Regions from separate parts of the Psychrobacillus sp. FSL H8-0483 genome, predicted to be linked through region 3. Evidence: riboswitches for the same ligand, from Rfam matches in the RefSeq annotation. Region 3 holds a riboswitch; each other region holds the start of a gene.
The links. Region 3 has a riboswitch for S-adenosylmethionine ahead of MHB48_RS14815 (methionine ABC transporter ATP-binding protein). Riboswitches for the same ligand answer to the same signal wherever they lie in the genome.
Positions count from the first base shown of each region.

Region 1: another riboswitch for S-adenosylmethionine. It lies ahead of metA (homoserine O-succinyltransferase); the one in region 3 lies ahead of MHB48_RS14815 (methionine ABC transporter ATP-binding protein).
Region 2: another riboswitch for S-adenosylmethionine. It lies ahead of mtnW (2,3-diketo-5-methylthiopentyl-1-phosphate enolase); the one in region 3 lies ahead of MHB48_RS14815 (methionine ABC transporter ATP-binding protein).

Region 1 is NZ_CP152052.1:1,795,782-1,806,267, forward strand. Features, by position in the region: gene abc-f (ABC-F type ribosomal protection protein) at 1-1,816, shown strand, start outside; gene MHB48_RS08450 (5'-3'-deoxyribonucleotidase) at 1,813-2,352, shown strand; SAM riboswitch class I at 2,885-2,993, shown strand; gene metA (homoserine O-succinyltransferase) at 3,074-3,982, shown strand; gene MHB48_RS08460 (alpha/beta hydrolase) at 4,393-5,037, shown strand; gene MHB48_RS08465 (MBL fold metallo-hydrolase) at 5,186-6,022, shown strand; gene MHB48_RS08470 (S66 peptidase family protein) at 6,015-7,031, shown strand; gene MHB48_RS08475 (GrpB family protein) at 7,202-7,732, shown strand; partial or broken gene MHB48_RS08480 (histidine phosphatase family protein) at 7,749-8,294, shown strand; gene MHB48_RS08485 (alpha/beta hydrolase) at 8,638-9,369, shown strand; gene fosM (FosM family fosfomycin resistance protein) at 9,366-9,788, shown strand; gene MHB48_RS08495 (GNAT family N-acetyltransferase) at 9,822-10,277, shown strand.
Region 2 is NZ_CP152052.1:4,061,900-4,072,385, reverse strand. Features, by position in the region: gene MHB48_RS20035 (cupin domain-containing protein) at 1-477, opposite strand, end outside; gene MHB48_RS20030 (methylthioribulose 1-phosphate dehydratase) at 493-1,110, opposite strand; gene MHB48_RS20025 (2-hydroxy-3-keto-5-methylthiopentenyl-1-phosphate phosphatase) at 1,107-1,772, opposite strand; gene mtnW (2,3-diketo-5-methylthiopentyl-1-phosphate enolase) at 1,778-2,992, opposite strand; SAM riboswitch class I at 3,143-3,248, opposite strand; SAM riboswitch class I at 3,422-3,577, shown strand; gene mtnK (S-methyl-5-thioribose kinase) at 3,652-4,842, shown strand; gene mtnA (S-methyl-5-thioribose-1-phosphate isomerase) at 4,839-5,894, shown strand; gene MHB48_RS20005 (sugar ABC transporter substrate-binding protein) at 5,891-6,970, shown strand; gene MHB48_RS20000 (sugar ABC transporter ATP-binding protein) at 7,033-8,538, shown strand; gene MHB48_RS19995 (ABC transporter permease) at 8,513-9,532, shown strand; gene MHB48_RS19990 (MFS transporter) at 9,623-10,486, shown strand, end outside.
Region 3 is NZ_CP152052.1:3,064,193-3,074,678, reverse strand. Features, by position in the region: gene MHB48_RS14845 (acetyl-CoA C-acetyltransferase) at 1-863, shown strand, start outside; gene MHB48_RS14840 (acyl-CoA dehydrogenase family protein) at 902-2,683, shown strand; gene MHB48_RS14835 (arsenate reductase family protein) at 3,223-3,585, shown strand; gene gcvH (glycine cleavage system protein GcvH) at 3,918-4,295, shown strand; gene MHB48_RS14825 (hypothetical protein) at 4,374-4,724, shown strand; gene MHB48_RS14820 (thioredoxin family protein) at 4,736-5,056, shown strand; SAM riboswitch class I at 5,092-5,196, shown strand; gene MHB48_RS14815 (methionine ABC transporter ATP-binding protein) at 5,285-6,310, shown strand; gene MHB48_RS14810 (methionine ABC transporter permease) at 6,303-6,971, shown strand; gene MHB48_RS14805 (MetQ/NlpA family ABC transporter substrate-binding protein) at 7,034-7,837, shown strand; gene sufC (Fe-S cluster assembly ATPase SufC) at 8,531-9,310, shown strand; gene sufD (Fe-S cluster assembly protein SufD) at 9,329-10,486, shown strand, end outside.

The DNA of each region.
Region 1 (10,486 bases), 1.3 Mb from region 3:
TGAAAACTTATCTTTATCTATTAAAACAGGAGATAAATTAGGAGTCGTTGGACGAAACGGTAGTGGGAAAACAACCTTATTTAAGCTTATTGCAGGAATCGAAAAACCAGATGCAGGAACCATTTATTTTAAAAAAGGTACTAAAATTGGTTATTTAGCACAAATCCCTACTTTTTCAGAGGAAGTAACGGGCTTGGATTTATTAAATAGTGCATTTGACGAGTTAATAGCTTTACAAGCTCAAATGCAAGTACTTGAAAATAAATTAGCAAGTGCGAAGCCTGATGACATGGAAAAGTTACTTCAACTATACGGAGATATTCAAGAGGAATTTACAAATCGAAATGGTTATTCGATGGATTCTGAAATTGAAAAGGTTATACAAGGACTTCAATTATCCAACTTTGTTCATCAATCCTTTTCAAATTTAAGTGGTGGGGAACAGACAAAAATAATGCTTGGAAAATTATTGTTAACAAAGCCTGATTTACTATTGCTAGATGAACCTACGAATCATTTAGATTTATTTGCAGTGGAATGGTTAGAGCAATATTTAATTGCATATGATGGAACGGTAGTTCTCATCTCGCATGATCGCTATTTTTTGGATCAAGTCATTTCAAAAGTGGCGGACATAGAGGAAGGCGAGCTTTCGCTTTATCATGGTAATTACTCTTACTTTATGATGGAAAAAGAAGCAAGGCTAATGCGAGAGTTTCAAGACTATGAGGAACAACAAAAAAAGATTAAGAAAATGAAAGAAGCCATTAAACGGTTAAGAATATGGGCAAATGAAGCGGTTCCACCTAATCCAGGTCTTCACAGACAGGCACGCAACATGGAACGTGCGCTGGAACGGATGGAAAAAGTAAGAAAGCCTCTAATAGATCCTAAAAAAATGAATTTATCCTTTGAAGCTGCTCCGAGAAGTGGCAAAGAGGTAGTGGTTATGGAAGAAGCGGGTAAATCATTCGGTGAGAAAATGCTACTGCAACATGCAAATTTACATGTGTACTGGAAAGACCGTCTCGCTATTGTCGGACGCAACGGAACTGGAAAGTCGACAATCTTAAATATATTACGTGGGGAATTACCAATTGACGCAGGTATTGCACGACTAGGAAGTAATGTTCGTGTAGGATTTTTGTCCCAGCACTTTGAAATCTCAAATCCTAAAGCTCGACTAATCGACGTATTTCGAAGTGAGGTAAATGTGTTCGAAGGTGATGCTCGTCACATTCTAGCAAAGTTCATGTTTTATGGACCAGATGTTTTTAAACGGGTAGGGGATTTAAGTGGAGGAGAACGAATGCGTCTTCGTCTCGCGCAGCTCATGCACCAAGATATTAACCTTTTGATGTTAGATGAGCCAACCAATCATTTAGATATTGATTCCCGTGAAGTTTTAGAAGATGCATTAGATGACTTTCAAGGCACCATACTAGCTGTTTCACATGATCGATATTTTTTAAACAAATTGTTCCCGAGAACAGCTTGGTTAGATCAGGGACAGCTCACAACCTTTGAAGGACCGTACGAATGGGCTCGTGCAAAATGGGATGCGTTACAGTTAAAACAAGTGGAAGTGAAAGAGGTAGTACTAAAGAAAAAAGAGAAACCTGTTAAGCATAAAACAAAGCAAGATGAATCACTTGAAAACAAAATCGCGCAACTAGAGGTAGAAATCAAGCTTCTGACAGAACAAATACAATCGGAAAATGATTGGGAACAATATGAACAGTTAGTTACAACTAAAAACGAACAAGAACAACAATTAGAAGCATTAGTTGAACAATGGATGGAGAATGAAGAATGAAACGAATTGCAATCGATATGGATGAAGTGATTTCTGCATTTAGCTCAAAATGTTTACAGTTATTTAACGCTGAATATCAAACAGAATATACACCACAGCATTTACAAGGGAAGTTACTCGTGGAACTTGATCCTCGATTTGAAAGCAAGGTAAATTGTTATTTAGCCCAAGAATCTTTTTTTCTTGAGCTAGAGGTGATGGAGGGAAGCCAAGAAACCATCAGGAAATTGATGGAGCAATACGATGTTTTTATCGTTACAGCTGCAATGGAATTTCCGGCTTCTCTAGCACCAAAATACAAGTGGCTGAAAAAGCACTTTCCCTTCCTGAATGAAAAGAATTTTGTTTTCTGTGGTGATAAAAGCATTATTTTAGCTGATTATTTAATTGATGACACTCCAAGTAATTTAGATACATTTACTGGAAAAAGAATTCTGTATACTGCTCCACATAATATATCGGAAACGAAATACAACCGACTAAACAATTGGGAGGAAATTGAGGAATATTTTTTATCAGAACTTGTAGTCAATTAGGAAAAGCAGAAAACTTCAAACGATATCCCTTTCTAGTAGAGAAATTCTATAGAAAGGGATTTTTTATTAAAATGAGTTAATTTCATAAATAAGGAATAAAGTATAGTTGAATTCCCGCTCGCTATAGGCGGAGCTTTCCGCGGGGTGAGCGATAACTCATCACCACGGCTCACGCGTCGTTCGTGATGGCTTGGATTAAAAGTATATACACTCGTACTTCCGAATAAAGAAGCTTTAAAAGAAGTTAAATCAAAATAATGTGGAAGTGAATGAACTGGAACAGTCATTTACTACAATAGATCCAAGTGGAAATGGTATTGTTTTTGAACTACTTTCATAAGTACAAGAGCGAGCTATCACTTAAAACAATGGAAATTAACACATGAAAATAATAGAGATAAAAGAAAGACCTTTCTAGTAGAATATCTGTTAGAGAATTCTTTTTCTTCGTTTTGATTATTTTTAATTGTTGAAATATTATGTTTAGTGTGCTAATATTTACTAGATTAATAAACCAGTACATAAACTAATACTCTTATCAAGAGAAGCTGAGGGATATGGCCCTGTGAAGCTTCAGCAACCTCTGACTTAGTCAGAAAGGTGCTACCTCCTACAAGATTTTTTGTCTTGAAAGATAAGAACTGAGTGCGATTCATTTACCCTCTTTTCTTATCCTTGAGAAAAGAGGTTTTTTATTATTTAAATCAAAGGAGAGAATGTTATGCCAATTAATATTCCAAAACGATTACCAGCTGCTGAATTACTGAAAGAGGAAAAAATATTTATCATGGATGAGGACCGTGCTTTTGGGCAAGACATTCGTCCGCTTAATATTATCATTTTGAACTTAATGCCCGAAAAAGAAAAAACAGAATTACAACTTTTAAGGTTACTAGGTAATACACCGTTACAAGTGAATGTAACATTCATGAACACTGCCACTCATGAATCGAAAAACGTGAGTAAAACACATTTAGACACATTTTATACAACCTTCGAACAAATAAAGCATCGAAAGTATGACGGATTGATCATTACAGGAGCCCCAATAGAGCAATTAGAATTTGAGCAGGTAAATTATTGGAATGAAATAACAGAAATAATGGATTGGTCGAAAACCAATGTCACTTCTGTATTACATATTTGTTGGGGAGCACAAGCTGCTTTATATCATCATTATGGTATTGATAAATTTGAATTACCAAAGAAATGTTCTGGTGTGTTTAGTCACCGTTTGTCTGATCCAACCGTCCAATTAGTTCGTGGATTTAATGACCATTTCTATGTGCCACACTCACGTTATACATCCGTTTCTTTTGAGAAAATTAAAGCTGATCCTCGTCTTAATCTCCTTTCGATTTCTGACGACGCCGGCGTATTCCTCATTATTTCAAACGATGAGAAGCATATTATGATTACCGGTCACTTAGAATATGACGCCACAACACTGGCAGAAGAATATGTACGTGATGTGAATAAAGGAATAGAAATAGATTTACCGGTTAACTATTTCCCTCAAAATGATCCGACACAGCAACCTTCGAATTCATGGCGCTCGCACACGCACTTATTATTTTCGAATTGGTTGAACTATTATGTATACCAAGCAACACCATATGAGTGGGAATAATGATGAATGGGGCTATCCGATGTAGGGTAGCTCTTTTTCATTTGTGTGAAATCTGATAATGGTCTCGATTTTATTTGAATTGGTTGCGGGTTTATGGTATTAGTCTCGATTACGGGTGAATTGGTCTCATTAAGCCATTTAATGTAAAAAGTTCAAATGTGTTTATAGTGTAATAGGTTTATTGCTGGAAGAATAATCCTAAATGAGACAAGTGATGCACTTAACGAGACAAACTTAAGTATGAACGCGACAAAACAAGAGGCCAAGACGACAAACCCCACCGCGAAGACGACAATAGAGGTTGCCAGTTGGTCAAGTTTGTCAGCAGTAAAGTTTGTAAGACAAATGATTAGTTAGGTAAATGAACAAAATGCTATGATTAGTTGAATTTAAAAGAAGGGAAGATATATATGAACACAACATTTACTTATATTCATAGTGCACCACAAACGACCGATGAAAATAAAAAATATCCTGCACTATTTTTAATCCATGGCATGGGTAGCAATGAAAATGATTTAGTAGGACTTGTATCGAGTTTAAAAGAGGAATGTCATATTTTTAGTATTCGTGGGCCAATTAGCCAGCCACCTGGATATGCATTTTTTACAATTGAAGGGTTTGGTAAACCACATCCTACGGTTTTTGATCAAGTTATCAAAGATCTTCAAACATTTATCCAAGAGGCAATAGAAGAATATTCAGTAGATAGGGAGCAAGTGTATCTACTTGGTTTTAGCCAAGGAGCAATATTATCTCAAACTTTAGCTCTTGTAATGGGTAAACAAATAAAAGGAATAGTTGCACTAAGTGGATATATTCCAGCCTTTGTAAAGAAAGAGTATGTAAGACAACCCGTTGATCAATTGAATGCATTTATTTCACATGGTGAATTAGATAATATCCTACCATTTGAATGGGGAGTTGCAAGTAAAGACTATTTCACCGAACAGGGAGCGAATGTTACATTTAAAAGCTATCCAATAGCACATGGTGTAGCAGCAGAAAATACCAGAGACTTATTAGCATTTTTAAACGAGAACATAGGTGAATAAAAGGATATATCACCCCTTATGACGAATAGTATTCATCATGAGGGGTGTTTTTTTATGGATTGGAATAGCGAATTTCGTCCTCACTATACATATTTGAGACTAATAACAATCGTCAATTTACTCGCTACAAAAGAATCGGGGGAAGAACATGATTCAATATGACAAAGAGAATATGAGAGTTTTTCAAAGCTCTCTATATAAAACTACATCCGCTGTAATAGAGCTGAATGAGGCAATTGTGATGACCGATCCGAATTGGCTGCCACAAGAAGTGGATGAAATTAAGGCTTATGTAAATCAAATTAGAAAAAATAGAGCCCTATATATCATCTACACACATAGTGATTTCGACCATATTATTGGTTCGGGGGCATTTCCTGACGCAATAGTAATTGCTTCTCAAGCGTTTAACGAACATAAACAGAAAGATGAAGCAATAAATAAAGTGCATGCATTTGATCAGCGCTATTATATACAGAGAAATTATAAGCCGGAGTATCCTCAGGTGGATTATGTTGTAAGTAAAGATGGACAAAAATTGATCCTAGGAAAGAGCACCTTAACTTTTTATTTAGCACCAGGGCACACAAATGATGGCTTGTTTACAGTGATAGAGCCTGCTGGGATATTCCTTTCAGGTGACTATTTATCAGATGTGGAATTTCCGTTTATATTTGATAGTTATCTGGAATATCTTAAAACGATGAATAAGGCTAAAGACATTTTTTCTCTGCATTCTATTTCCGTTCATGTACCTGGTCATGGTCATACAACGGAAGATAAAACAGAAATGGAAGACCGATTAAAATTTGCACAAGCATATCTGGATCAAATAATAGATATGAAAGAAAATATGGAAGAAATATTGAAGGGTAGATACATATTCTTTCAAGGGATGAAAGATATTCATGTAGAAAACCAGCAGTTGGCTTTCAATGAAATAAAACAATTCACTTTGCATAGTAAGGAGACTCTATATGATTAATTATCCTCATTTTGAAAAAGGAGCAACAATAGGAGTAACTGCAATATCATCTGGTGTACAGGCGGAACTGCATGATATGTTCAAATTGGCATGCGAACGTATGGAAGCAAGAGGGTTTACAGTTATATGTGGTGATACTGTTTGGACTCAGGATAAAGCAAAATCAGCACCTGCTAAATTGCGTGCAGCAGAATGGAATAAAATGATGGTTGACGACAAAATTGATATAATTCTTCCTCCTTGGGGTGGAGAATTACTAATTGAGTCACTGGAATATATTGATTTCGAAAATATAAAGAATAAATGGGTATTAGGCTATTCAGATGTAAGTTTACTACTGCTAGCCATTACATTGAAGACCGGTATAGCAACAGCACACGGCACCAATTTAGTGGATTTAAGAGGGGAAGTTTGGGATGAAACAACAGCAATGTGGAGGGCTGTTTTATCTACAAGTCCTAGTGAATCTGTCGTTCAACACTCTTCACCCAAATATCAAAAGAAATGGGATCATGCGAATCCTTCAGCCTGTCTATTTCATTTAACCGAACAAACAGCATGGAAATCATTATCAAGTAGGAATGTGAAGATGCAAGGTCGTCTACTTGGTGGATGTATAGACGTCATTAGACATTTAGTCGGTACTCCGTTCGGTGATGTAGAAAATTTTAGGGAAAAATACATCAAGGACGAGCCAATCATCTGGTATTTGGAAAATTGTGAGTTAAACACAACAGATTTACGACGTTCTTTAGTGCAAATGAAATTAGCGGGTTGGTTTGATCAATGCTCTGGTTTGATGTTTGGTCGAAGTAGCGCGGAGACCGCGGTTGATAATTATTCGGTAGAAGATGTTTATAAAGACATGTCAGACGAGCTGAATATTCCTATTATTTATGATATCGACTGTGGCCATGTTCCACCTCAAATGACGTTCATCAATGGTGCTTTTGCGGAAGTAGAGCTGGAAGAAGGGAAAGGAACTATTTTGCAATCCTTTAAACCGTAATGATTTTCAACGAAGTGATATATGTTCGTATTTTAATGACAAAGTACAATTTATGAAATTAACTCAATTACCTCCAGAATTTCACTACATACTAAATTACTTTTCATATTATCTGTGGTTGTTTATTTTGGATAGTTATGGTGTGAACGAAAGAAAGAGGGGAAACGATGATGAAGTTAGGTTTAAAGAGAGATGAAGTCAAGTTAGTTCCTTATACAAGTGAATGGAACCGTGAGTTCTTAACGGTTAAACAGGAAGTAATAAATTCCGCTCATCTAGAAGGAAATCGGATAGAACATATTGGCAGTACTGCAATTATGGATATGGATGCAAAGCCGATTATCGATCTATTAATTGGTGTAGATGATATAACGAGTGTGGATGCATCCATCATAAAAGGACTCCAAACAGTTGGATTCTTACGGCTTCGAGTGGAAAGACCAGGTGAAATCGTATTTGCCAAATTTCAAGATGAGGCATACGAAGTAAAGACGCATTATATACACTTAGTTGACTATGACAAAGAACTGTGGAGTAATTTAATTTTCTTCAGAGATTATTTAAATGCAAATGAAAGTGCGAGAGAAGAATACAAAAAGTTGAAAATAGCTTATGCAGAGCGTGAAAATATGAAAATAACGGAATATACCGATTTAAAGGAGCCGTTTGTGAAGAGTATTTACGAAAAAAGAAAAAGATAGGAGCTGAATGATGTTGATTACAAATTTGTATTTCGTTAGACATGCACATTCTACTTATTCACCAGACGAACTGGGAAGACCTTTGTCAGAACGTGGAATGGAAGACGCAAAGTTAGTTACGGAATTATTGCAATTAGAGAGAATAGATCATGTAATTTCTAGTCCCTATCAAAGAGCGATTCAAACTGTGGAGGGTATTGCTAATTACATAGAACGTGAAATAGAATTAGTCGATGATTTTAAAGAACGGACTTTGTCGGAACATCCTGTAGCGGATTTTAACGAAGCCATTTCAAAAGTATGGTCTGATTTCAATTTTTCTTTAGATGGTGGGGAGTCAAATAACGTAGCACAAGTAAGAGGCGTTGCAGCAACCGTTGAATTGCTTGATACATACAAAGGTAAAAACATCGTTATTGGTACACATGGTAACATCATGGTGTTAATTATGAATTATTTTGATCCAAAATATGACGTTCATTTCTGGGAGCAGCTTGCCATGCCCGATATTTATAAACTGACTTTCTTCGATAAGCATTTAATTGAAGTAAAAAGAATAGATGAAAATGAAAAGAACCCAAGTAACAGTGGCTATACAATTTTTAAATCTATTGGAATTAAAATAAATTATCCTTCTGTAGATCTTGATAAGGAAACTGTCATTGGGGAAGTGTCATTTGAAAATAAGGTATACATGACGGTTACAGTGGATTTGCAATCTGATAGGGTAGAAGTGGAAGGATCTGTTATGGATCTTGCCCATTTAATTCCTAACGAACATTTGGAAAATGAATATATAGATATGATAAAAAATATGGCCAAATTTTTTATAGATAATAAAATAAGTAATCCTAAAGAATACTATGAAAACCTAGCAACTAAATAGAAAGTGAGGTCTTCTATTGATGTTTCTCCATAAATATGCAAATTCTGATGGCATTAAGGTGCATTACATGGATAATGCCTTTGCGCATAGCTTTCCAACTCCACTCGTTTATGTGCCAGGTGCTTTGAATTATGCAGAACAAACCATTGACTTGTTAAGTACATTTAATCCAAGAAGAATAGTCACCATGAGTTTACGAGGACGCGGGAAAAGTGATGCACCACAAACAGGCTACGCCCTAGAAAATCATGTTCAGGATATAGCTGCTGTCATAGAGGAAAGTAAAGTACAGAACTATTGCCTAATGGCTTATTCAATGGGCGTTCCATATACAATCAAGTATGCTGCTAAAGAAGAGCATATCAAAGGGTTAATATTATGTGATTATCCAGCAACATACCCAGCTATACCTGAAACCTGGTCCGACAGAATTCTTACTCGGGGATTTATAACAGAAGACAGGAACCATGTAGTGACGGGTATGCAAATAGATTCCAAGCAAACTGAATTATATCCTGAATTATCCACCCTAGATATACCTGTATTAATCATAAAAGGTGGAGCAGAAGGTTCATTATTAAAAGAGAAAGAAGTAGATAAATATAAACGCTTCTTAAAAGATCTAACGATTTGTGAAATTGTAGAGTCTGGACATGAACTGTGGTATCCTGATAAACAGAAATTTATAGATATTATCACTATTTTCTTAAGAAAGCTGGATAATTCTGATGAAAGGGAGGGTTTAAATTGACTATAAAAGGTTTAAATCATTTGTTATTTTCCGTTTCAAACTTAGAAAATTCTATTACGTTTTATCAAGATGTATTGGATGCAAAGCTTTTAGTGAAAGGAAGAAGCACTGCTTATTTCGATTTACATGGGATGTGGCTAGCTTTGAATGAAGAAAAAGATATTCCTCGTAATGAAATTAGAGAGTCGTATACACATATAGCCTTTTCAATAGAAGAAACTGATTTTGAACTTACATTTGAGAAACTAAATAACTTGCATGTAAACATACTTTCAGGTCGAGATAGAGATGATAGAGACAAAAGATCTATATACTTTACGGACCCAGATGGACATAAATTCGAATTTCATACGGGTACGCTGCAAAACAGAATGGACTACTACAAACAGGCAAAAGAGCATATGGAGTTTTTCGATTAGCTAGCGATTTAACATCTTAGGGGAGGAATAATAATGTATCAATATTTCAATGGATTAGTTATAAGAGATGGTACAGAGGATGTTCCAGCAGAAAGCGTAGAACACCTGTTTAAAGACGCAGGTTGGGTAAGAAATACTCCAGAATGGCAGAAAGAAAAGTTCTCATTAATTTTCCAAAACTCTACATGGGCGTTTACTGTTTGGGATAATAATCAAATGATCGGTATGATCAGGGTCCTTTCTGACAAAATAATGGCAGCAAACATTATGGACCTGGTAGTCTTATCTGAATATCGCGGGAAAGGAATTGGTAAAAAACTAGTAGCTCTTTGTCTGCAAAAACTTCCTCACGGAGATTGGTTTGCTCATACTTCTTCCAACAATTTTACCTTTTACGAAAAATGTGGATTTGAGGTTAAAGATTTATCAGAAAACGGGACTTGTTCTTACTATGGCTATACACAAGCAAGAAAAGATGGACATAGGTAAAGGATGCTGGTGAACTAAAAAAGTGCTTAAATATCCAATGAAAAAGACATGCCAGATTTCCTACTTCTTTAAAGTAATCCTTCTGATGAGCTGTGCTTTTGTTCTTACCTTCTTCAACTAACGAAGGCTTATATTTAAGATCTAGCTGCCATCGATGCAGCTTTTTTTTATGTGCTAACGAAGCAGGTTAGTTGCACAAATTATAAATT
Region 2 (10,486 bases), 1.0 Mb from region 3:
GATTCGAACTGCAACAACTTTACGATCTTCCGCAAGCGTGAAGTAATGCGTAATGTTTTCTGGTACTGATATTAAGTCTCCTGGTGATAAATGTACTTCAAAGAAGTTTTCGTCTTTTCCTTGGATAATAAAAACTCCATGGCCACTAACGATATACCGAACTTCATCATCTGTATGAAGATGTTTGCGCTCGAAGTTTTTCAATAATTCATCTAAGTTAGGGTTAGAATCAGATAAAGAAATTAAATCTGCTGCTTCATAGCCACGACGCTCTGAAATGTCATCAATCTCTGTTTTGAAAGCATTTAGAATTTCTTCTTTTTCTACATCGCTAAGGTCGAATTTTTCGCGAAGATGTCCTGGTAATTTTTCGATTTCCCAATGCTCATAAATAACTTCTTGTTTCTCTAAAAATGCTGCAACCTCGTTTTGTGCTTCAATTGTTTCGTTCGTTCCTTGAATTTTAATGATAGCCATTTTATTCTTCCTTTCTTATTTTGATTTTAGTTGATGTAATGTCAATTGATACTGAAATAAAAACTCACAAGCTTCTAGTAGTTTTTTGGCCTCGAATGCATCACTACCCCAAACAGTAATACCGTGGTTACGAATTAAAACCGCACCTTTCTCAGCGAGTATATGAGACTTAAATTCTTCGGCAAGACTAGGAATGTGCGCATGGTTTGGAATGATAGGAATGGAGAGTATATCATCTTCCTCCCACAGTCCAAAAGCTTTAATGAGTTCTTGGCCACGGCAGTCGATTTTCCCGTTATCACCGTATAATTCAGAGATGACGTTATTTGCAACTGTATGGACATGGAGGCTACATCTAGCGGATGTCTTAGAATAGATAGCGCAGTGCAATAATGTTTCTGCTGATGGCTTTAAATCCGTTTTTTCAACGGGATTTCCACTTGCGTTTACGAGTAAAAAGTCTTCTGGGGTTCTCTTCTTCTTATCTTTTCCGCTAGCTGTGACTAGAAATTCTATTGGATTGTCGTGCACTTTTATAGCCAAATTTCCGCTAGTTCCCATAAACCAGTCCCGAGAAGCTAGTTCATCTTTTATGTCTGCTAACTCTTCCCATTTACTTTGGAGTGTGGTCATATTTCTACACCTAACTTTGCGTCAATAATATTCATGACATCTCGGAAATTTTCGAAAGGTTCATAAGGGATATTCAATTCCTCACACTTAGTAATGAGATAGTCTCTTGCTATAACGAGATCTGCCATTTTGGCAGCTTCTAAATCTGTTATCGAGTCTCCAATTACAACACTTACCGCATCATTATCTTGGAGTTGGCGAATGATGGAGGGCTTACAGCACCCGCAGCCTTGGCTGGTACATTGTTCATCACATCCATGTGGAAACTCGATTTGTATTGTCTCTCCTGAAAAATTGGATGCATTACAATAAACATCCGAAAATGGACCGAACTCTTTAAGCATCGGTTCTACAAAGAAATCAATACCACCACTAACGATATATAGTGGTAGGTTGTGTTTTCTCGTATATGAAACAAATTCAGCAAATCCTTCGCGAATCTGTGCTTGCTCTAACAAATAGGAAACGATTTGATCCTTTAAAGAAGCGGGTAACAGAGCAAACATTTCTGCTACACCTTCACGGATAGATTGCTTTTGTCCTAAAATATTCTCTTTGATCGGCAAGTATTCGGGAGGAGCGAATTTTTTCATGATAGAGATAATATTGTCTTGATTTGTAATAGTGCCATCAAAATCACAAAAGATGACTAGCTTGCTCATAATGCTTACCCCCACAGTTCCATTGCTTTTTTTAATTCACTATATTGTTTTGCAGCTTCTGAAAGAGGAATTCCGTCAAGCACAGCCGATACAGCTTGCCTAAAAGCGAGTCCTCCACCAGTAGCACCTGCAGGATGGCCATGTACGCCTCCACCAGCATTAATAATGCTATCGATTCCATAGTCCTCGATTAATAGCGGAACTAAGCCAGGATGAATACCTGCAGAAGGTACTGGAAAGCTTCGTTTTATTGCACTTACTTTCGTCAATTCTTCACCAAGCGAGAGTGCTGCTGTTTTTTCTAGTGCAACGCTTCCATAAGGTGAAGGGAATAATGAAAAATCTGCTCCTGCATAACGTGTTAATTTTCCAAGTAGTAGTGGAGTAGCAACCCCGTAAAATGGGGAAGATGTGAACGCACCGCTATAAGCGGGATGAGCCATAAACGGTAATTGGATATTCGGGTCTTCCACTAGTTCTTGAAGTACATCAAGGCCATATGCATGGACGTTAAATAAAAGAGCATCTGCTCCAAGTTCTTTTGCTTTTTGTGCTTTTGCTTTTAATCCGGATGTTCGTCCAGATAAGTTAACGGCATAGAGCGTTCGGTGTCCGGTTTCTTCATACACTTGATGCAATACTTCTTGAGCAGTTGTGACACGTTTCTCAAAAGGAGTAAGCGGATTGTCAAAAAGAATTTCATCATCTTTTACGAGATCAACTCCTCCGAGCGCTTGGTGTCGAAGTTGTTCTGCTAAGTAATTAATATCTCGACCAATTACTCCTTTGAATATACTCATGATGAGGGGGCGACCATATACCCCTAGTAGCTCACGGATACTATCAATACCGAATCTTGGTCCTGGAAAGTTAGTCAAAAGCTCTGGAGAAAATTCTAAATCTAAAAGCTTCACTTCACCATCGAGCGATAGTTTGCCAAAAACAGTTGTTAAAATGGCTGGTAAATCTGCCGAGAAATTAGCACTAGGATATTCTATTTTTATTTCCGCTTTGATTTGGTCTGGTTTCAGCGGATGGTGAACATATTCAAATTCTGTAATCGAAACAACATTTCCTTTATGCTGTTTTAATTGTTCCTGTTCAAGTAATGGTAAGTCCGTCCAGGATCCAACTGTTAAACCAAGTGCGATACCCTCTGCTTTTTTTTCAAAAGATCCGGGCTTACCGTACACCTGATAAAGAGAGGTTACACTACTCATTATTCATCACAATCCTTTTAGATAAAATCAACTTCACCTTGGCGCAAGGGCTTTTGCTAAGCTCGTCGCAGTTGCGGATAAGCTGGCGCCTTTCGCTTTTCTCGAAATAAAAAACCTCTTCAAAAAAGAAGAGGTTAAAGGTTTAACGACTTCTTATTTCCCAGTCAATGGACTGCAAGAATTAGCACCGTGTCTAGTAACTAGACCGGTTGCCGGGTATCATAGGGCTCGTCCCTCCACCTGCTCTAAATAAGAAAAATTTATTCAATTGAGATTAGTTTTGTCAAATTAATAATGATTATTTCATGCAACAGAAAGATTGTCAATATAATTTTTAGAATGTTTTTTTTATTGAAATAAATTATTGACAACTCTTTTTCTAATATGCTAGGATTCATTTCAAATAGCATAAATTTGTAAGTAATAGCACTCTTATCAAGAGCAGGCAGAGGGTAATGGCCCGATGAAGCCCAGCAACCGACCGTAATACCGTTGTGAAACGGGGCGCTTTTCGCGCCGAGATGTATATTCTCGTAAGGCACGGTGCTAATTCCATCAGAAAGGTAACTTTCTGAAAGATAAGAGGCGAGAAGTCTCTTATTCTACGCCTCTTTCTTTTGAAAGAGGCTTTTTATTTTGTAAATGAAAGGTAGAGAAGAATGATGATAACTACAAAAAAACAATATGAATCATTAACAGAAGAGCGTGCAATTTTATATGCGAAAGAACTGAATTTCTTTCCAAAGGAAGCGGAATTAAATTGTCGCGAAATTGGTGATGGTAACCTAAATTATGTGTTTCACATAAAGGAATGTAATGGAGAGAAAAGTCTCATTATCAAACAGGCTTTACCATATGCAAAAGTGATTGGAGAAAGCTGGCCACTAACGTTAAAACGTGCCGTAATTGAAGCTAATGCATTAAAAAAACACGGTGAATTTGCGACTGGATTGGTTCCGACTGTATACGCGAGCGACGAGGAACTTGCAATTACGGTTATGGAGGATTTATCCCATTTAAAAATTGCACGCGAAGGATTAATTCATTATGAATCTTATCCGAAGCTATCAAAGGATATTGGGGAGTATCTTGCTCAAACCCTTTTCCATACATCTGATCTTGCATTACACCCGTTTGAAAAAAAACGACTAGTGTCTGAGTTTTCTAATCCAGAGCTATGTAAAATTACAGAAGATCTTATTTTCACGGATCCATTTTTTGATCACGATACAAATGACTATGAACTTTCGTTGAGAGAAGAAGTGGAAGCTATTTGGAATAATGGGCCATTAAAACTGGAAGTCGCGAAATTGAAAAAAAGTTTCTTGACGGAAGCGGAAGCATTACTTCATGGAGATTTGCATACAGGAAGTATCTTTGCTAGCGAAACAGAAACGAAAGTGATAGACCCAGAGTTTGCTTTTTATGGACCTATGGGATTCGATGTTGGATTATTTTTAGCAAATATGATGGTGCAATCCATTACAAGAGAAGCGGAAGAGCGAATTGTGATTCTCGATCATATCGAACAAACGTGGGAAGTGTTTTCATCCAACTTTTCTACACTATGGAAATCAAAAGGTATTGAATCCTATAAAGATACTGAGGGATTTGAAGAGTACGTATTGGATAAAATTTTCACCGATACACTAGGTTTTGCTGGTTGTGAATTAATTCGGCGTACAATCGGGTTAGCACATGTGAAGGATTTGGATGGGATTGCAGATGACGAAAAACGAATCCTTTTCAAAAAACAGGCTTTACTAATAGGGGAAGCACTCATATTAAAACGCAATGAAATTAAATCTATTCATGCAGTAATTGCATTACTGGAGGAGTTACACAAATGAGTATTCCGTTATCGATAGAGTGGACCAATAAGAAACTTAGAATTATAAATCAGCAGAAATTACCTCTTGAAGTGGACTATTTAACACTAGAAACAATAGAAGATGTGTACGATGCAATTGTTACTTTAAAAGTACGAGGGGCTCCTGCTATTGGTATTACAGCTGCATATGGCTTAGCTAGAGCTGCTCAGCATTACGAAACAAATACATTAGAAGAGTTCTATCAGCATTTGGAAAAGGATGCCTTGTATTTAGGGGAATCAAGACCAACAGCCGTCAATTTAGTTTGGGCGTTAGATCGTTTGCAAAGAGTAGCTAAAGATGCTGCAACTATTCAAGAAGCGAAGGAACTGTTGTTAGAGGAAGCTATCGTCATTCATAAGGAAGACGAAGCATCATGCAGAAATATTGGTGAATTTGCCCTCTCCTTACTTGAAAATCAGACGAAAGTTATGACTATATGCAATGCAGGATCTATTGCAACTGCAAAATATGGAACTGCGTTAGCCCCTTTCCATCTTGGAAGCGAACGAGGAAAACGGTTTGAAGTATTCGCTTGTGAAACTAGACCAGTGTTTCAAGGTTCACGACTGACTGTTTGGGAACTTCAGCAATCAGGTGTTGACGTTACGCTGATAACAGACAGTATGGCCGCACATACAATCGGTGCAAAAGGAATTGAAGCAATTATTGTTGGAGCAGACCGAATAGTTGCAAACGGTGATACTGCTAATAAAATTGGAACTCTTAACCTGGCATTATTAGCGGCTGCATATCAAATTCCGTTTTATGTGGCTGCACCGTCTTCCACTTTTGATTTAACTATTGAAAATGGAAAAGAAATACCGATTGAAGAACGTCCATCAGATGAAATAACACATGTTGCAGGAAAGCAAGTAGCCCCATTAAATACAAAAGTATTTAATCCTGCATTTGATGTCACACCTGGCAAATACATTACAGCAATCATTACCGAAAAAGGAATCATCTACCCGGAATACAATAAAAATATTCCCGCTTTATTGGGAACAGAAAAAGGAGAAAGATCATGAAAACAAAAATACATTGGATCTTATCGGTACTATTAATAATTGGTGTCTTATTAACAGGATGTCAACCAAAAGGAGAAACAAAGGAAGAAGCACCTGCTTCCACTAAATCGGAGGTTTCCGATAATCCATTAGCAGGTAAGAAAATTGCATTAGTTATGCAACAAAACCTCGGTACTTTCTCGGCTCAGTACATTGAAGGTGTAAAAGAACAAGTGGAGAAATTTGGTGGAACTGTCACGGTGTTTACTTCTGAAGGGGATCTAGCTAAAATGGCTTCCAACCTTGATGCAGCAGTAAACCAAGGTATGGATGGAATATTAATTGATCACGGAACAAAAGAAGCGCTTAACCAAGGAGTACAAAATGCTGTTGATAAAGGAATACCAGTAGTAGCTTTTGATGCAGGCGTGGAAGTGGAAGGGATAACAGTATTAGAGCAAGGCGATCAAAAGATGGCTGAAATGACTTTAGAAAAATTAGCAATTGATGCAAATGGAGAAGCTAACATAGTAAAAATATGGGTAGCAGGTTTTGCTCCAATGGAAAGAAGACAAATTGCGTATGAGCAATTTTTAAAAGAAAATCAAGGAATTAAGGAAATCGCAACTTTCGGTGCAGCTACACAAAATACAGCACTAGACACTCAAGCGCAAATGGAAGCAATTTTAAAACAATACCCAAATAAGGGGGAAATTACAGCTGTTTGGGCGGCTTGGGATGAATTTGCAAAAGGTGCAGTTCGTGCGATTGAACAAGCAGGTAGAACGGATATAAAAGTTTATAGTATTGATATGAGCGATGAAGATTTACAAATGATTCAAAAAGAAAATAGTCCATGGGCAGCTTCAGCTGCTGTAGATCCAATGGATATAGGGCGTATTCAAGTTCGCTATTTATATCAAAAAATAAATGGAGAGACTCCAGAGGAAAGAGTTGTCCTAGAACCAGTTTTTGTTGACGCAGAAAAACTTCCAGCAGAAACGGTGACAACAAATGACTTACATGAGTTTATCGAAGGCTGGGGTGCCAGCGAACAAGGTTACACAGATGCATTGAAAGAGTTAGAAAATCAATAACCTCAACTAATTGCAGCTGTCCTTAAAAGTGGACAGTTTCTTTTTTAGAAAGGAGTGTATTTATGGCAAATCCTTTTCTTTCAATGAATTCAATACGTAAATCATTTGGAAATGTGGTAGCACTAGAAAGCGCAGAATTTCATCTAGCAAAAGGCGAAGTGCATGCATTGCTCGGTGTAAATGGTGCGGGTAAAAGTACGCTTATAAAAATTTTATCAGGCGTGTACGAACAAGACGAAGGGGAGATTTGGATAGACGGTGAAAATGTTCGACTCCGATCACCAAAAGCGGCAAAAGACCAAGGGATTTATTGCGTTTATCAAGAAGTGGATACAGCAATTGTTCCTGAATTATCCGTTGCTGAAAATATTATGCTAGATACAATTGCTACTAGCAACCGTTTGTTCATCTCAACCTCGAAGTTGTACAAAGAGGCGAGCCATGCACTGAAGCAACTGCAAGTAGAAAACATTGCAGTACAACAACCAGCATTTAAACTTACTTTAGCTGAAAAACAATTAGTATTAATTGCAAGAGCCCTTGTTAGCTCAGCAAAAATAATCATTTTCGACGAACCAACTGCTCCTTTGTCACTTCATGAATCAGATAAGCTTTTTTCAGTAATTAACAAACTAAAAACGCAAGGTGTTAGTTGTATATTTATTTCACATCGACTTCCAGAAGTGTTTGAAATAAGTGACCGAATTACCGTAATGCGTGATGGAAGGCTAGTGGAAACTTTTCATACACTAGATGCAGAACCAGAAATTATTATAGAAGCAATGCTTGGTGCTTCTTTTGATCAGGAGCAGGTAACGCGAAATTATACATTAGGAGAAACAATACTCGAGGTAAAAGGATTATCAGATGGTCAAAAATTAAAGGATCTTTCGTTTACTGTTTCAGAAGGAGAAATTGTTGGTATTGTAGGACTCGTTGGTGCAGGGAAAACGGAGCTGGCCAAAGTGTTGTTTGGTTCAAGTCCACAAAAAAAGGGTAGTGTAATGCTTTCAGGTAAAAACCTAAACGTAAAACATCCCGAGGATGCAATACGTGCCGGCATGGCACTTATTCCAGAGGAACGCAGAAAAGAAGGCCTTTTTGTGCATGAGTCTTTACAAACGAATACTTCTTTTCCGAACTTAAAAAAATTTTCAGGCCTATTATTTATGAATAAAAGAGCTGAAAAAAGTTTTGCAAAGGATATCATTAATCGACTACAAATTAAAACAGATCACACAGAAACACCGCTTGTCCATTTAAGTGGGGGAAATCAACAAAAAGTAGTTATTGGAAAATGGATGTCACGTAATTCCAAAGTCTATTTATTTGATGAACCGACCAAAGGTGTTGATATCGGTGCAAAAAAGGACATTTTTAAGCTAATTCGTGACCTAGCAGAGGACGGGAAAGGTTGCCTATACTTTTCTAGCGAGATACAAGAAGTAATCGGTATTTCGGATCGTATTTTAGTTATGTATAATGGTCAATTCGTGAAGGAGTTTTCACGTGCAGATGCGACCCAAGAAAGGATTTTGCTGTATGCAAGCGGGGGAAAAGAAGAATAATTTACAAGAGCAAGGTATTCAATTTATTTTTAAATACGGGGCCATCGTTTTATTATTTATAATTATTTTATATTTTAGCTCCATCAGTAATGTTTTTTTTACATATGGAAATTTTACAGATATATTACGTTCCATTTCTATCGTTACTCTCTTAGCGTTAGGTGTGACTTTTACACTAGTAGTAGGGGGTTTTGATTTATCTGTAGGTTCAACCATGTCTCTATCTACGGTCATAACAGCTTCTCTAATGGTATGGTATGAAATGCCACTTTGGCTTGTGTTAATTTTACCAATATTAATTGGCGCGTTAGTCGGATTGCTCAACAGTTTTCTGATCGTCGTAATAGGAATTCCTGATCTACTCGCAACGTTAAGTATGATGTATATTGTTGCAGGTTTTCATCGCACGTACACAGAAGGCTATTCGATTTATAATAATATGCCTCTTACTGCCGGTGGAACTGCCCCAGGTCAATTGTCGGATGCATTCCTGTGGATTGGTCAAGGAAGAATGCTTGGATTACCAGTTCCGGTATGGATTATGCTTGTAATGGTGTTGCTCGCTTATGTTGTACTCCACCATACTCGTTGGGGACGTGTGCTATATATGACAGGAGGAAACGCGGAAGCCGCAACCTTGTCAGGAGTGAATATCCGAAAAGTGAAATGTGCGGCATACGTGATTTCGGGTATTTTTGCTTCTATGGCAGGTATATTATTTACTGCACGTGTTGGTTCTGGTCAAATTGACGCGGGTGCACCGCTTTTAATGGAAGCCGTAGCAGCTGTCTTTGTAGGATATTCCGTATTGGGAGCTGGAAAACCAAACGCTATTGGCACATTTTTTGGAGCAGCTGTTATTGGTATCTTACTAAATGGATTAACCATTTTAAACTTGCCGTATTATGCTTTTGATATTATTAAAGGAATGGTACTAGTTTCAGCACTTGCAGTTACGTATGTTTATGCTAAAAAACGATTCAACCAAATATAATAAATTTTGTGTCTCGAAGTACTTGTTTTCTGTGCGTGCAAGTATATAATTCTAGCATATACACTATTATTTATTGAATGGGCTGACAGAATGAGAACGTATAATGAAAAGGTTAGTATTTACCATGGCATGGCATCTACTATTGCACTTAACTTTTCGAATAATTTTTTTCCAATTTTCGCGATTACAATATTAGGCGCAACCAATTATCAAGTGGGGTTAATTAGTTCATTACCTCCTTTGATTGCTTTGTTAATGACAATACCAGCAGCTATACTACTAAATCGGGCGGAAGCGCAAAAGAAACTAGTTGCGATGTCTGTTTTACTTGCTCGACTCATGTTTTTGTTGATTGTGATCGTAGTTTATTTACCCTCACCTTCGCTACAAGCTTGGGCATTTTTAGGTATTATTGCATTCATTAGTGTTCCGAACACGGTAGCCACTATTGGATGGCAAACTTTAATTAGTGGAATGGTCAGTGAATCTAGAAGAGGGCAATTCTTCAGTGATCGAAATCGTCTACTAACGATGGTTGGGCTTGTATCGACATTACTTATTGGTATCTTAATGAAAGATGCCTCTGAAAACGTTACTGCGTATCAAATTCTTTTTGCAATAGCTTTTGGTTTTGGATTATTAGAGGTTTTATTCTTATTGAAGCATGAAGAGGATGTCGTGCCAGTAGAGAATAAACTAGTGAAAAAAAAATCCATGGACTGGAGCATTTTTAAAGATGCCAACTATGTTTGGTTTTTAGCTGCTGCGTTATTTTTTAATTTTGCGTGGCAAATGGCATGGGGGTTATTCAATATTTATAATGTACGGGTAGCAGGGGCAACAATCTTTTGGATTAGTATGTTTTCGGTTGGTAGTCTGCTTATGCAGTTTTTAACGTTTCCTTTATGGAAGAAGTGGGCGGATAAAAAGTCCAATATGCTTGTTTTTATATGG
Region 3 (10,486 bases):
TGCTTGGACATTCCGAAGCAATTATTGCAGGTGGTGTGGAATCAATGAGTATGATCCCAATGATGGGAAATACAATTCGACCAAATGCGCATCTTGCTCAAACGGCACCACAATATTATATGGGAATGGGTCATACAGCAGAGCAGGTGGCGAATAAATATGGTGTAAGTCGTGCAGATCAAGATGCTTTTGCCGTTCGTTCACATGAACTTGCCGCAGCTGCAATTGCCGCTGGAAAGTTCAATGACCATATTGTTCCTGTTGAAGTAGTGAAGCATTTTGTAGATGGAAATAACAAAGCTCAAGAGAAAAAGTTTTTATTTGAAATGGATGAGGGCGTTCGTGTTGGTACGACAGTTGAAACACTTGCAAAATTACGTCCTGCATTTAACGTTCGTGGATCTGTCACAGCAGGAAACTCTTCGCAAACCTCAGACGGAGCAGGAGCAGTACTTGTGATGGACCGTGAAGTAGCTGAAACTCAGGGATTAAAACCAATGGCTAAATTCCGTTCATTCGCAGTTGGCGGTGTGGCACCAGACCTAATGGGTATTGGACCAATCGTAGCGGTACCAAAAGCATTGAAACTTGCAGGATTATCGATAGAGGATATCGATATTTGGGAAATTAACGAGGCATTTGCTTCTCAATCGATTCAAGTAGTTCGTCATTTAGGAATCGACATCGATAAAGTAAATGTTAATGGTGGTGCAATCGCTCTAGGACACCCGCTTGGAGCAACGGGAACTATTTTAACATTAAAAATGATGAGCGAGCTGAAGCGTCAAGGTAAGCAGTTTGGGGTAGTAACAATGTGTATCGGAGGCGGCATGGGGGCAGCCGGCGTATTTGAGCTTTTATAAGACAAACAGAATAACTATCACATAGGGGGATAAGGGATATGACAAAAGTTCAAGATGTAGTTAAAGGTGGAAGCTTTTTAGTAGAGGATATTGATGCAAACCGTGTATTCACACCAGAGGACTTCACGGATGAGCAAATAATGATAGCAAAAACAACAGAAGACTACGTGATAAACGAAGTATTACCTGTTGTTGAAAACTTAGAACATCATGAGTTTGAACACTCCGTACGTTTATTAAAATCTGCTGGAGACCTTGGTTTACTTGCAGCTGATATTCCAGAAGCATACGGTGGTTTAGGTTTAGACAAAATTTCTTCTGCATTAATTGCAGAAAAATTATCCGTAGCTGGTGGTTTCTCTATTACACACGGAGCACATGTTGGAATTGGTACTTTACCAATTGTTCTTTTTGGAAACGAAGAACAAAAACAAAAGTACTTACCAAACTCCGCTTCTGGAGACAAAATCTCTGCATATGCATTAACGGAGCCAGGTTCAGGTTCTGATGCACTTGGAGCAAAAACGATTGCAAAATTAAATCCAGAAGGCACGCACTACATTTTAAACGGTGAAAAGCAATGGATCACAAACGCAGGTTTTGCAGATGTATTTGTAGTGTACGCAAAAGTAGATGGAGATAAATTCACGGCATTTATCGTGGAACGTGAATTTCCTGGTGTTTCCGTTGGAGCAGAAGAGAAGAAAATGGGAATCAAATCATCTTCTACTCGTACGCTAATTCTACAAGATGCAGAAGTTCCAGTAGAAAATTTACTAGGTGAAATCGGTCGTGGACACATAATCGCCTTTAACATTTTAAATATTGGTCGGTACAAATTAGGAGTAGGTACTGTAGGTGGTGCTAAGCGTGCATTAGAATTAGCGATTTCATACTCCAATCAACGTCAACAATTTAAAACACCTATTTCTTCATTTAATTTAACTAAGCAAAAATTAGCTACTATGGCATCTAAATTATATGCGACAGAAAGCTTAATCTATCGTACTGTTGGATATTTTGAAGACCGCATGGGCCAATTAAGTGAAGAAGAACAAAAGGACGGAAAAGCAATTGCAGCTTCTATCGCGGAATATGCAATTGAATGTTCTATTAATAAAGTTGTTGGTTCGGAAGTGTTAGACTATATTGCAGATGAAGCTGTACAGTTACATGGTGGATATGGCTTCATGCAAGAATACGAAGTAGAGCGTATTTATCGTGACTCACGTATTAACCGTATTTTCGAAGGAACAAACGAAATTAACCGTCTAATCGTGCCGGGTACGTTCTTGAAAAAAGCATTGAAGGGTGAATTACCACTGCTTCAAAAAGCGCAAAGCTTACAAGAAGAGCTATTAATGATGATGCCAGAGGAAGTTGGAGACGAGGCATTAGCTCAAGAGAAAGTATTAGTAGCGAATGCGAAGAAGATTGGTATTTTAGCTGCTGGCCTTGCTGCACAACGTTTTGGTACGAAATTAGAAGCAGAACAAGAAGTACTTGTGAATATTGCAAACATCGCCAACAACTTATTCGCAATGGAATCTGCCGTTCTTCGTACAGAAAAAGCAATTGGCCGTAGTGGTGAAGAAAAAGCAAACCAAAAACTTCTTTATACACAAATTTTCTGCCAAGAAGCTTTTGATGACATCGAAAAAGCAGCAAAAGAAACGTTAATTGCATCTGCGGATGGCGATAATTTACGCATCATGCTTTCTGCTCTTCGTAAACTAACACGCAATACACCTTATAACTTGATTCAGAAAAAGCGTGAAGCATCTGTTAATCTAATCGACGCTGAAAAATACATCGTTTAATCTAGAAGAGCCGATTCTATATGAATCGGCTTTTTGTTTTAAGATGGGGCTGTCCCTAAAGTCATATCGTGACTGAGAGATGGTCCCTTTTCCAATGTATTGATTTCCGTTCCAGACGGACGCTTTCCGCGGGCATGGCTTCAGTCTCCTCAGGCCAACACGATGTTGGTCACGAAGGCGTTGCCACACGAGGTGGCGTTCTTAGCCTTCGTTCCTTTGTTCGCTCCTGCGGGGCCTTCAGCGCACGCTATTCCCGCTGGAGTCGCCGTCTTTCACTACAATCAATTGCCTACAAAAATTAGTAGTTTTAATAAAAAGTATACAAAAAACAGGTGTAGGAAAAGACTCTAAAGATAGAAAAAATAGATAGCATTCATCTTTTAAAACAGCAACAGAGCTCCCAACTCGTGCAGGAACTCGTGTGCTCCTACGCAAAGCTCGTCGCAGAAGACCATGTGCTCCTGCGCAAGCTCGTCGCAGACAACCACTGCTTTTGGCAGTGGTTGTGTGCTATGATAAAGGAAAAAAGGTGAGATTTTATGACAATTCAATTTTTTGGATATCCAAAGTGTAGTACATGTAATATGGCTAGTAAATTGTTAAGAGACAGTGGAGTAGAGTTTGTTTATCACCATATAGTAGAAGATCCTCCTTCTAAAGAACTTTTAAAGGAAATGCTTGATACAAGTAATGGCGATTTAAAGACATTTTTTAATACAAGTGGTATGAAATACCGTGAGCTTCAATTAAAGGACAAGCTTCCTACCATGTCGGAAGAAGAGCAACTGGCACTTCTTGCAACAGATGGAATGCTTATTAAACGTCCACTTGTTTTTGATGGAAAACAGCTTACGTTCGGTTTTAAGGAAGAGCATTTTACGAATAGTTGGATAAGCAAATAAAGCACCTTTCAGACTGTTGATAAACGCTCGCATTCTTCGTTGCTCCTGCGCAAAGCTCGTCGCAGTCAAAAGCGTTGCTCCTGCGCAAAGCTCGTCGCGGTCAAAGGCGTTGCTCCTGCGCCATTTCATTTGCTCGTCGTAGAAAAAGATTTGCAACCGTTGCGAAATGGATGTCGCGAACTTAGGTTGCCTTCCTAGACAAGAGTTTTCAAGATAGTCTAAGCTGAACCTTTAGAAATCAGACGTCTGACGCCTTAATACTACTTGTTTTTCCTAATAAAATATGTGACTATAATAAGTGGATGTATAACAATTTTGAGAGGGGTATATTTATGAGCGCACCTAAAGATTTAAAGTATTCAGCAGAGCATGAATGGGTAAAAACAGAAGGCGAGAACGTTCGCATCGGTATTACTCATTTTGCACAATCAGAACTAGGAGATATCGTGTTTGTAGAGCTTCCACAAGTGGGAGACGAGATTAAAGCAGGAGATCCTTTTGGAAGTGTAGAATCTGTAAAAACTGTTTCAGAACTTTATGCACCTATTAGTGGGAAAGTTGTGGAAGTTAATAGCGAATTAGAAGATAGCCCTGAATTTGTAAACGAGTCTCCATATGAAAATGCATGGATGATAGTAGTAGAGCCAACTGATGTAACTGAAGTGGATGCATTATTATCTTCAGAAAAATACGAAGAATTAATTTCATAGTAATAATGAAAACGCCGGTTAATTGTCGGCGTTTTTTTCATATAATGATTGAAAGACAGTAGTAGGGAGAGAAGCTAAATGGCTAATGTATTTAGTGAAAAAGTAATTCTCGTCGAAGGCAGATCAGATAAGCTACATCTTTTAACACTTCTGGATGAATCCCCAGAAATCATTTGTACAAATGGAACTATTTCTAATGTAAAGCTAGAGGAGATTCTGAATCCCTATGTAGGTTTACCAATTTATGCTTTTTTGGACTCAGATAAATCAGGTGAGCAAATTCGTTCGATTGTAAGAAAAGAATATCCTGAAGCAATTCATTTATACACGAATCCAATGTATTGCGAAGTCGCTAATACCCCTTTTAAAGTTTTGGCTTCCATATTGAAAAGTGTTAATATTAAAGTGAAAAAAGAATTTTTACTTTAGGATGATGCTTTGTGAATGAATGGACGCGAGAACAATGGGAGCAATATAAAAAAAAATCTCAGCTTTCTTTACTATATATTTATACACCTATGTGCGGTACTTGCCAGGTAGCAAGTAAAATGCTGCATGTCATAAATGAAATGGTTTCGTATCCATTAGGTCAAGCCAATATAAACTTTCTAGGTAACCTAGCTCAAGAATATGAAATTGAAAGTGTACCATGTCTTCTTATAGCGAAGAATGGGATTATTTATAGAAAAATATACGCTTTTCAATCTGTACCTTATTTGTTAGAAACAATAAAAAGTATTGACGACCAAGTAGTCGTATGATAATATACGATTTGTACTAAAATTTAATAGTGTCACTCTTATTAAGAGAGGTGGAGGGAAGTGCCCTACGAAGCCCGGCAACCGTCATGTAAATGAAATGGTGCCAAGTCACGCAAAGCGAATGCTTTGGGAAATGAGAGAATGGATGAGTGTTATTTAAATTGATAACCTACACCCCTTCTGCTCTTTTGCAGAAGGGGTTTTTTAATGAAAGGTGGTTAGATTTGCATGATTAGTTTAAAAGATGTTTCCAAAAAGTTTAATACGAAGCAAGGGACGATTGTTGCTGTTGATGATGTAAATCTTGACATTAAGCATGGCGAAATCTTTGGGATTATTGGATATAGTGGTGCTGGTAAAAGTACATTAATCCGATTGCTTAATGGCCTAGAGAAACCGACTTCGGGCCAAATAATCGTAAATGATAAAGAAATTACTTCCATTTCAGAAGATATGCTTCGCCAAGTAAGACAGAAAGTAAGTATGATTTTCCAGCATTTTAACCTTTTATGGTCTAGAACAGTTGCTGAAAATATTGCATTTCCACTAGAAATTGCAGGTGTCCCAAAAGAACAGAGAACAGCTCGAGTGAAGGAATTGATCGAGCTTGTTGGACTGGAAGGAAGAGGAGATTATTATCCTTCCCAATTGTCAGGTGGACAAAAACAACGAGTAGGGATTGCCCGTGCATTAGCAAACCGTCCGGAAGTATTACTCTGTGATGAGGCAACCTCTGCACTTGATCCTGAAACAACGGATGCTATTTTGGATCTGTTAGTCAGCATTAATGAGAAGCTAGGCTTAACGATTGTATTGATCACGCACGAAATGCAAGTCATTCAAAAGATTTGTAATCGAGTGGCAGTAATGGAAGGTGGGCATGTTGTGGAAGAGGGCGACGTGTTAGAAGTTTTCCAAAACCCACAACAACCAATAACGAAAAGATTTGTTACCCAAGTTTCGGAATCTACACAAACAATTCAAACGATACAAAACCTAGTGGATTTATATCCAAATGGCAAGTTAATCAAACTCACTTTTGTGGGAGAGCAAACAGAGCAGCCAATACTTTCTAGGCTGATCAAACAATTCGAACTAGAAGTCAATATTGTGCAAGGGAATATTTCGCACACAAAAAGCGGTGCGTTTGGCACGCTAATTCTCCAAATAGATGGAGATGCTTTAGCAGTCGATGAAGCGATTCGATTTATTCATGAACAGAAAGTAAGTACAGAGGTGATCAACAATGATTAATACGCTTTTTCCGAATGTTGATTGGCCTAGGATGTGGGAAGCAGCACTTGAAACACTTTATATGACCGGAGTATCAACAATCTTAACAGCTGTCTTTGGTCTCGCACTTGGATTGCTATTATTTTTAACAAGTCCACATCAAGCATGGGCGAATAAAATGGCAAACTGGTTAACAGGAGCAATTGTAAATATATTCCGCTCTATCCCTTTTATTATATTAATCATTTTACTTATACCATTAACGAAGTTGTTGGTGGGAACAATGCGTGGTCCGAATGCAGCATTTCCTGCACTTGTCATAGGGGCAGCACCATTTTATGCACGTATGGTGTTAATAGCTTTAAGGGAAATTGATAAAGGCGTTTTAGAAGCCGCAAAATCAATGGGGGCTAAAACGTCTACGATTATATGGAAGGTTTTATTGCCAGAATCAATGCCAGCATTAGTGTCTGGGATAACAGTTACTTGTGTTTCACTTGTTGGATACACTGCGATGGCAGGAATTATAGGTGCTGGTGGTTTGGGAACTTTGGCTTTCCTAGATGGGTTTCAAAGAAGTAGAGAAGACGTTACATTAGTCGCAACCATACTAATTTTAATTATTGTATTTATTATTCAATGGATTGGCGATGCGATTACATCCAAAATAGACAAGCGTTAATAGGTGTTTGCGAGTTTACTCGATCAAATATAAATTGGGGAAATATAAAGGAGAGAATGAAAATGAAAAAGTTTTTAGCTGGGGCATTATTATCAGTAAGTGCATTAACTCTTGCAGCTTGTGGAAATGAAGAAAGCGGCGAATTAGTAGTTGGAGCTTCTAACGTTCCACACGCAGAAATATTAGAACAAGTAAAACCTATTTTAGAAGAGCAAGGCATTGAACTTAAAATTGAAACTTACCAAGACTATGTATTACCAAACAAAGATTTGGAATCTGGAGACCTAGATGCTAACTTTTTTCAACATATTCCTTATTTAGAGGGCCAAATTAAAGACAATGGGTATGATTTTGTAAATGCAGGTGGAATTCACATTGAGCCAATCGGTGTTTACTCGAAAAAATACAAGTCATTAGAAGAGTTACCTGAAGGGGCTACAATTATTATGAGTAACTCTGTTGCTGACCATGGGCGTGTTTTATCTTTATTAGAAGCTAAAGGATTAATTAAACTTGCGGAGGGTATAGATAAAACAGCAGCTGAAGTAAAAGACGTTGTAGAAAATAAGAAAAATCTAAAATTTGATGCCAACTATGAACCAGCATTACTTGTTCAGCTTTATGAAAATGAAGAAGGCGATGCAGTTCTTATTAACTCTAATTTCGCAATTGACGCTGGAATCAACCCATTAGAAGAATCAATCGCATTAGAAGATAAAGAATCACCATATGTAAATATTGTTGCTGTACGAGCTGAAGATAAAGACAAAAAAGAAATCAAAGCTTTAGTTGACGCATTACACTCGAAAGAAATTCAAGATTTTATTATTACTGAGTGGAACGGTTCTGTAGTACCAGTTAACTAATATTATAGATAGAGGGAAAGCAAGCATTGAAAAATGCTTGCTTTTTTATATGGATATATTTTTCAATTACGAATTTTACCTATTTAGGAGTTTATAGTGCACTTGCGATTATTGTTGATAAATTTTCAAAAGAAAAATAAATGTTTATAATGGAATGACATGGGTATGTACTATAGTGTAAGTGTTAAAAATCGAAAGGACTGATTCATTATCAATTCAGAGGAGTTACCTTACACAGAACAAATGGACCACGCATTCAGAGGAGTACATGGATTTGGGTACGACGAATTACGAAACAGCCAAGCATTACGCTTAAAAGTTGAAAAGCGTCGACAAAAAGATTACGAGAAGAGTATTCAAATGGTTGCAAAAATTGATGCGCAAGCTTACCGAGGCTAAAATAATAAAGGAAGATCCATGAAGACAAATTTCTTCATGGATTTTTTCTGTTAACACTGTGTTCATAGTGAAATCGATTCTCAATTAGATTACTCTTATTGAAAATGTAAGATATTACTACTCTTTGAGTAATGTAAGATGAAAAATCAGTAGAAATCATAACTATGAATGTTTTTTATTATAAATGGTAAAGTTTTTCAAAAGATTTGCAAGGGAATACAGTTTGGGTTAAGATTAGAATGATAATAAATTAGAATGGTTATACATTCATAGTTACTTAATGGAGGTTATTAAATGTCGACTTTAGTTATTAAGGATTTACACGTTTCAATCGACGGTAAAGAGATTCTAAAAGGTGTAAATCTAACAATTAATACAAATGAAATTCACGCAGTTATGGGTCCAAATGGTACTGGTAAATCTACTTTAGCATCTGCTATTATGGGTCATCCTAAATATGAAGTAACATCTGGTTCTGTTGAACTTGATGGGGAAGATGTATTAGCTATGGAAGTAGACGAGCGCGCACAAGCTGGTTTATTTTTAGCTATGCAATATCCAAGCGAAATTACTGGAGTAACAAATGCAGACTTCTTACGTTCAGCGATCAACTCCCGTCGTGAAGAAGGAGATGAAATTTCATTAATGAAGTTCATCCGTGAGTTAGACAGTAAAATGGAGTTCTTAGAAATGGATCTTGACATGGCGCAACGTTATTTAAATGAAGGCTTCTCTGGCGGAGAGAAAAAGCGTAACGAAATTCTTCAATTAATGATGCTAAAACCAAAGTTCGCTATCTTAGATGAAATCGATTCTGGTTTAGATATCGATGCACTTAAAGTAGTTTCTAAAGGTATCAACGAAATGCGTGGAGAAGGATTTGGAAGTCTAGTAATCACTCACTACCAACGCCTTCTTAACTACATCACTCCAGACCATGTACATGTAATGATGCAAGGTCGCGTTGTTAAATCTGGTGGTCCTGAGCTTGCTCAAAAATTAGAAGCGCAAGGATATGACTGGATTAAAGAAGAGTTAGGAATTGAAGACGAGACAGTTGGACAAGAAGCATAAGAAAGGGGACGAATCAGCATGACGGTTGAAACGAAATTGGCATTAACCGAGCAGGATATCCGCTCCTTTTCAGAAGGCCACCAAGAGCCAAGCTGGATGACGGATCTTCGTCTAAAAGCACTAGGTGAATTTGAGACGCTTCCAATGCCAACACCAGATAAAACAAAAATTACAAATTGGAATTTTACTGAATTTCCAACGCATACTGTAGAAAGCAATGTTTTCGCATCTTTAGATGAACTTCCTGAAGAAGTGAAGGCACTTGTAAATGCAGAAGAACAAAAAAATATTTATATTCAACATAACAACACAGCGGCATTTCTTTCTTTATCGGAAGATTTACAAGCAAAAGGTGTTATTTTAACAGATATTTATACGGCTATCCGTGAGCATAGTGATCTTGTTCAAAAATATTTTATGACAGATGGCGTTAAAGTCCGTGAGCACAAATTGACAGCACTTCATGCTGCACTTCTTAACGGTGGCGTATTTGTATATGTACCGAAAAATGTAGTAGTAGAAGAGCCAATTCAAGTTATATATTTACACGACAATGCTACAGCATCTTTATTCAATCACACATTACTTGTGGCGGATGATAATAGTGCAGTTACGTATGTGGAAAACTATTTATCAACAGTAGAAAAAGCAAACGGCCTAGCAAATATCGTTTCCGAAGTAATTGTAAAAGATAATGCAAAAGTTACATTTGGAACAGTAGATGTACTAGCGGAAGGTTTCACTACGTATGTAAATCGTCGTGGGGTAACTAGCCGTGATGCAGTGCTTGAATGGGCACTTGGCATGATGAATGACAGCGATACAATTTCTGAAAATGTGACACATTTAGTTGGGGACAATTCAGAAGGTCATGTAAAAATGGTTGTTGTAGGTCGTGGAAAACAAAAACAAAACTTTACAACGAAAGTTATTCATTGGGGTAAACATACAGAAGGGCAAATCTTGAAGCACGGTGTGATGAAAGATGAAGCTTCTTCTATCTTCAATGGTGTGGGTAAAATCGAATTCGGTGCAACTAAATCAAATGCAGAGCAAGAGTCACGTGTACTAATGTTAAGTGAAAAAGCACGTGGGGATGCAAATCCGATTTTATTAATTGACGAAGATGATGTAACAGCAGGTCATGCAGCTTCTGTTGGCCGAGTAGATCCACTT